2 regions of the Isoptericola sp. b515 genome follow, and region 1 is predicted to be linked to the other one. Evidence: predicted binding sites of a transcription regulator. Region 1 holds the regulator's gene; the other holds the start of a gene.
The links. The regulator HspR, encoded in region 1, represses chaperone genes until heat shock. The targets are predictions, from matches to a motif close to AAGTTGAGTCNNNNNGACTCAACTT.
Positions count from the first base shown of each region.

Region 2: the regulator HspR is predicted to act here: its motif matches at 2,023-2,047, upstream of clpB (ATP-dependent chaperone ClpB).

Region 1 is NZ_JAUQYR010000005.1:224,352-227,758, reverse strand. Features, by position in the region: gene dnaK (molecular chaperone DnaK) at 1-26, shown strand, start outside; gene grpE (nucleotide exchange factor GrpE) at 23-679, shown strand; gene Q6350_RS14915 (DnaJ C-terminal domain-containing protein) at 736-1,743, shown strand; gene Q6350_RS14910 (heat shock protein transcriptional repressor HspR) at 1,782-2,240, shown strand; gene Q6350_RS14905 (DUF1540 domain-containing protein) at 2,412-2,720, shown strand; gene Q6350_RS14900 (hypothetical protein) at 2,793-3,407, opposite strand, start outside.
Region 2 is NZ_JAUQYR010000001.1:587,074-590,480, forward strand. Features, by position in the region: gene clpB (ATP-dependent chaperone ClpB) at 1-1,973, opposite strand, end outside; gene Q6350_RS02765 (hypothetical protein) at 2,164-3,255, shown strand; gene Q6350_RS02770 (alpha/beta hydrolase) at 3,282-3,407, shown strand, end outside.

The sequences.
Region 1 (3,407 bases):
AGGACGAGAAGAAGGACTCCCAGTGACGTCCGACGAGACGCAGGGCACCCCCGAGCCGCCGGAGAACGGCGGCTCGGGGGACTCCCCCTTCCACTTCACGGACAAGCGCAAGGTCGACCCCACCACCGGCGAGAAGCGCGAGACGCCCGAGGGCGCCCCCGAGACCGACGAGGCCGCGTCGTCGTCCGGCGAGGGCGACCCCCTGGAGGCGCTCGACTTCGAGCCGGTCGGCGAGGCCGCCGAGGACTCCGAGCTGCTGCAGGCCAAGGCCCAGGCGGCCGAGAACCTCGACGCGCTCCAGCGGGAGCGCGCGAGCTTCACCAACTACCGCAACCGGGCGCTGCGTGACCAGGAGGCCGCGCGGACCCAGGGCACGCAGGACGTGCTCGCGGCGCTGCTGCCCGTGCTCGACGACATCGAGCGGGCCAAGTCGCACGGCGAGCTGTCCGGCCCGATGGCGGCGATCGCGGAGAAGCTCGACGCCTCGCTCGGCAAGTTCGGCATCGAGCGGTTCGGTGCCGTGGGCGAGGAGTTCGACCCGACCGTGCACGAGGCGCTCATGCACAACACGGACGCCGAGGCGACCGCCACCACGGTGAACCTGGTGGTCGAGCCCGGTTACCGCATCGGTGACAAGGTGGTCCGCGCCGCCCGCGTGGGCGTCGTCGGACCGGAGTAGCCGCACGACGCCGGCTTCGTTCGGCAGTTCGTGCACGTGCAGCAGAAAGGAACGTCGTGACCGGCCAGGACTGGATCGAGAAGGACTTCTACGCCGCGCTCGGCGTTCCCAAGGACGCCGACGAGGCGGCCCTGAAGAAGGCGTACCGCAAGCTGGCGCGCCAGTACCACCCGGACCAGAACCCGGGTGACGCCGCCGCCGAGGCGCGGTTCAAGGAGATCGGCGAGGCCTACGCGGTGCTCTCCGACCCCGAGCAGCGGAAGCAGTACGACGCGCTGCGCTCCATGGCCGGCGGCGGCGCCCGGTTCGCCGGAGCGCCCGGTGCGGGTGGCGGCCAGGCCGGGTTCGAGGACATCTTCAGCTCCATGTTCGGCGGCGGTGCCGGCCGGGCGGGCGGCCCCGGAGGCCCCCGGGTCCAGTACCAGCAGACCGGCGGCGGCTTCGAGGACATCCTCGGATCGATGTTCGGCGGGGGCGCGGGCGGACGCCCGGCCGGGTTCGGCGGGCCCCAGCGCCAGAAGGGCGCCGACGTCGAGACGCGGGCCACGCTGCCCTTCCGCGCGGCGGTCGAGGGCACGACGGTCGAGCTGACCGTCGACGGCCGGAAGATGACCGCGCGGATCCCCGCCGGGGTCCACGACGGCCAGAAGATCCGGCTGCGCGGCAAGGGCCGGCCCGGCATGAACGGTGGCCCGGACGGGGACCTGCTCATCAAGGTGCACGTCGAGTCCCACCCCGTGTACGCGATGGACGGCGCGAACCTGCGCATGACGCTGCCGGTGACCTTCGCCGAGGCGGCGCTCGGCACGACCGTCGAGGTGCCCACGCTGTCGGGCGAGACGGTGCGTCTCAAGGTCGCCGCGGGCACGCCGTCGGGCCGCGTGCTGCGGGTCAAGGGTCGTGGCGTGGCGACGGCGAAGCGCACCGGCGACCTGCTGGTGACGATCCAGGTCGTCGTGCCGCAGAAGCTCAGCAGGTCGGCGAAGCAGGCGCTGGAGGAGTTCGCGGCACAGGTGGACACCGGCGACGTGCGCGCGGAGCTCGGCGCCCAGGCCGCCCAGTAGGCACGCACCGGTAACCTCAGGGCGCGAGGGAGGTCGAGATGGTCACCGACGACGCACCGGTGCTGACGGTCTCGCAGGCCGCGCAGCTGTCCGGCATGCACCCGCAGACGCTGCGCCAGTACGACCGGCTCGGTCTGGTCGTGCCCCGGCGCGCCCGCGGGCGCGGGCGCCGCTACTCCCGGCGCGACGTCGCCCGGTTGCTCGAGGTGCAGCGCCTCGCCCAGGAGGAGGGCATCAACCTCGCCGGGATCAAGCGCATCCTCGACCTCGAGCACCAGGTCGGCCAGCTCGAGCGACGGCTCTCCGAGCTGGCGGGGCTCATCGCCGCGCGGGACGAGGCGGAGGGTCGCGTCTTCGCCGCCGGCACGGGTGGTGACGTCGTCGCGGTGCCGCTGGGCCGCCGCGTGCGACGCTCGGAGCTGCGGCTCGACATCGACCCGCGGCGGGAGCGGGGCGGTGCGCTGGTCCTGTGGCGTCCCTCGCGCGACCGCGGGTGAGGCGACGGCGCCGACCGCGGAATTTGGAAATGCCGTCCTTTCGCAATTCACGAATCGCTCGGTAAGCCTCCCCTGATCTTTCGAGGTCGCCTTTGGTTTCTCGGCAGGAATGCCGAGACGTGCCTATCATCGAAATGGTTCGGCGATGATCCAGCGACCCGAGGAGCGGCCATGACCACGCTGATGGAGATGCCCGAGGTCACCGAGTGTTCGGTGGAGGGCTGCAGCTACAACCACGACCACGACTGCCACGCGGGTGCCGTCACGATCGCCGGGGTCCCCGGTGACGCCGCCTGCGCCACGTTCATCCCGCTCGGCACCAAGGGCGGGCTCGACAAGGTCGTCGCGCACGTCGGCGCCTGCCAGCGCATCGACTGCGTCCACAACAAGGACCTCGAGTGCGGCGCCTCGGCGATCCGCGTCGGGTCCGGTCCGCAGGACGACCACCACGCCGACTGCCTCACCTTCACCGAGGCCTGAGCACGCCGCGCAGCACGACCAGGGCCCCGGACGGGAGATCCGTCCGGGGCCCTGGTGTCGCGGTGCGGGCCGTCAGCGCCGCAGGTGCTCGAGCAGGTCGAGCGCCGCCTCGTGGTCACGGGGCAGCCGCTCCATCCACACCCGGACCGGCCGACGCATCGTCTCGGAGACCCCGAGGATCTGGGCGTTCCGCTCGATGATGCGACGCACGCCCTGGGACAGGCGCGGGATGTCCGCCGACCGCTCGCACAGGACGGCGAAGACGCCGTCACTGAGGGACGCCATCGGGTGCCCGCCGCCGAACACCTGGTCCAGGGTCCGCCCCACCGACGCGGCGCGTGCCATGCGTTGCCAGGGGTCCAGCGCCTCGACGGCCACGTCCACCACGACCAGGCAGTGGGACTCGGACGCCTCGACGCCGTCACGTTCCGCCCGTCCGTAGGTCTCGCGCAGCCGCTCGCCCAGGTAGTCCCCCGTCGGCAGGCCGGTCGCGGGATCACGGACACCGCTCAGGGCGGGCCGGCGCTCCCGTCCCAGCGCCCAGCCCAGGGCCGATCCGCGGACCGCGTCGACGTCGACCGGGGAGCCCACCGTCCGGAACAGGCAGGCGACGTCCTCCAGCGTCTCGTCCAGGGAGATGCCGGCGGCGCTGCGGGCGTTGCCCAGCCGGTGCGCGGGAGCCTCGGG
Region 2 (3,407 bases), on a different contig from region 1:
CCGACCAGCCGCGCCACCGAGTGCTTCTCGGAGTACTCGGACATGTCGATGCGCACCATGGCGCGCTCGTCGTCGAAGAGGAACTCGGCCAGGGACTTGGCGAGCTCGGTCTTGCCGACACCGGTCGGCCCGAGGAACAGGAAGGACCCCGTGGGCCGGTCGGGGTCCGCCACCCCGGCCCGCGAGCGCCGCACGGCGTCGGACACGGAGCGCACCGCCGCCTGCTGCCCGATGAGCCGCTCGCCGAGCACGTCCTCCATGTGCAGGAGCTTCTCGGTCTCCCCCTGGAGCATGCGGCCGGCGGGGATGCCGGTCCAGGCCGAGACGACCTCGGCGACCTCGTCCGCCCCGACCTTGTCGGCGATCATCGGCGTCTCGTGCGCCGCCTCCTCGGCCGCCTCCTCGGAGGCCTCGGCCTGCTCGGCCTCGACGAGCTCGCGCTCGACCTGCGGGATCTCCCCGTAGAGCAGGCGCGCGGCGGACTCGAGGTCGCCCTGGCGCTGCAGGCGGTCGGCCTCGGTGCGCAGCTCGTCGATGCGGGCGCGCAGGTCGCCCACCCGGTTGTGGCCGGCCTTCTCGGCCTCCCAGCGCGCGGTGAGGGCGGCGAGCTCCTCGCGGCGATCGGCCAGGTCGGCGCGCAGCTTCTCCAGCCGGTCCCGGGAGGCCGTGTCGTCGGAGTCCTTGAGGACGACCTCCTCCATCTCCAGCCGGGTGACGGCGCGCTGCAGCTCGTCGATCTCCACCGGGGAGGAGTCCATCTCCATGCGCAGCCGGGAGGCGGCCTCGTCGACCAGGTCGATCGCCTTGTCCGGGAGCTGGCGCCCGGAGATGTACCGGTCGGACAGCGCCGCGGCGGCGACCAGCGCGGAGTCGGCGATGGTGACCTTGTGGTGGGCCTCGTAGCGCTCCTTGAGGCCGCGCAGGATCGCCACCGTGTCCTCCACGGAGGGCTCGCCGACGAACACCTGCTGGAACCGCCGCTCCAGGGCGGGGTCCTTCTCGATGTTCTCGCGGTACTCGTCGAGCGTGGTGGCGCCGACCATGCGCAGCTCGCCGCGGGCGAGCATCGGCTTGAGCATGTTGCCGGCGTCCATGGCGCCCTCGCCGCCGGCGCCCGCGCCGACCACGGTGTGCAGCTCGTCGATGAAGGTGATGACCTCGCCGTCGGAGGCGGTGATCTCCTCCAGGACGGCCTTGAGCCGCTCCTCGAACTCGCCGCGGTACTTGGCCCCGGCGACCATGCCGGCCAGGTCGAGGGCGACGAGCCGCTTGCCCTGCAGGGAGGTGGGCACGTCCCCGGCGACCACGCGCTGGGCCAGCCCCTCGACGACGGCCGTCTTGCCGACACCGGGCTCGCCGATGAGCACGGGGTTGTTCTTGGTGCGGCGGGACAGCACCTGCACGACCCGGCGGATCTCGGCGTCCCGGCCGATGACCGGGTCGAGCCGGCCGTCCCGGGCCTGCTGGGTCAGGTCGGTGCCGTACTGCTCCAGGGCCTTGTAGGTGCCCTCGGGGTTGGGGCTGGTGACCTTCCCGGAGCCGCGGACGGCGGGCAGGGCCGCACGCAGCGCGTCCGCGGTGGCGCCGGCGTCGGTGAGGGCCTGGGCGGCGGCCGACCGGCCGGCGGCGACCGCGATGAGCAGGTGCTCGGTGGAGACGTACTCGTCGCCGAGCGCCTCGGCCTCCTGGGCCGCGGTGCTCAGCACGGTCTGCATGGCGCGGGACGGCGAGGGCTGGGCCACGCCCTCACCGCTGGCGGTGGGCAGGGCGACGAGGGCCGCACGGGTCTTCTGCCCGATCTGCTGGGGGTTGGCACCGACCGCCTCGAGCAGACCGACCGCCACCCCGCCGGTCTGCTGGAGCAGCGCCGACAGGAGGTGGGCCGGCTCGAGCTGCGGGTTGCCGGCCGCCGATGCCGACTGCACGGCGTCGCCGATCGCCTGCTGCGACATCGTCGTGAACTTGGTGTCCATGGATCCTCCGGGTCCGGGGTCGTGATGACTGCTGAGGTCAACCTCCGCAGAGTTGAGTCTATTCCGCTCAACTTTGCGTCGCCACGCGAGGGTCGGCGCTGATGGGACGTCGCCCGGCACCGCGGGTGAATCCTGCCGGGCGACCCGGGGCCGGGGTGCCGGTCCCCGCCCGGTCGGCGATGCTGGAACGGTGAGGACCATCACGCCCGTCCACGCGCCCGCCACGGACCGCCCCCGTCGCCGGCACCCGCTGCGGCGCGCCTCCGTCGCGGCGCTCGCGACCGTCGGCCTGCTCGCCCTGGGCGGCTGCATGAAGGTCGACTGGGACATGACCCTGCACGAGGACGACACCGCGTCCGGCACCGTGATCATGGGTTTCTCCGACGAGCTCGCCGAGTCGATGGGCATGGACCCCCAGGAGCTGTGGGACATGTCCAACGAGGGGGGCGACTCGTTCACCGAGGGCATGCCCGAGGGGTCCACCGAGCAGCCGTACTCGGACGGCGAGTACACCGGCGTGGAGGTCACGTTCACCGACCAGCCGATCTCCGAGATGGCCGGCGGCGCGGAGGACGAGCTCTCCGTCACCCGCGAGGGCGACGAGTTCGTCGTGGACGGCGTCTTCGACCTCAGCGAGGACGCCGCGGACATGGGGGACACCGGCGACCTGCCCGAAGGCCTCCTCGACAGCTTCGACATGCGCATCGCCGTGACCTTCCCCGGCGAGGTCACCGAGACCACGGGCGAGGTCGAGGGGACCACCGTCGTGTGGACCCCTACGTTCGGCCAGGTCACCGAGGTCTACGCCCGCGGCTCCGCGGTGGGCGACGGCGCGGCAGCCCCGGAGGAGGGTGCCACCGACGAGCCCACCGAGGACGCCGACGAGGGCACCACCGGCACCGGTGACGACGTCGCCGACGCGGCCCAGCAGGACGACGCGGGCTTCCCCTGGTGGATCGTCGGCCTGGTGCTCGGCCTGGCGGTCCTGGGTGTGGTGGTCGCCCTCGTCGTGCGCAACAACCGTCGGCCGGGTCCACCCGCCGCGGGGGCACCCGGGAGCGGCCCGGCGCCCTACGCCGCCGGCGGCGTCCCGCCCGGGTACGGTCAGCCGCAGCAGCCGGCACCGCCCGTCGTGCCACCGCAGCAGACCGCACCGCAGCCCTACCCCCCGCCGTACCAGGGACCTGCGCAGCAGCCGCCGGCAGGTCCGCAGCAGCCCCCGGCGGGCCCCCAGCAGCCTCCGCAGGACCCGGACGGCACCCCGCCCGCCGCTCCGCGCTGACCCTCCGTGGCCGCTAGCCTCGGGCCATGACGCAGCTCGAGGACGGCACGGCCCCCACGCCCGGCACCGACTGGCACCCGGACCTGCTGGGTGACGGGTTCGAGGCCCGGACACTGCACCTGCCCGACGACGCGACGGCCACCCTGGTCCGC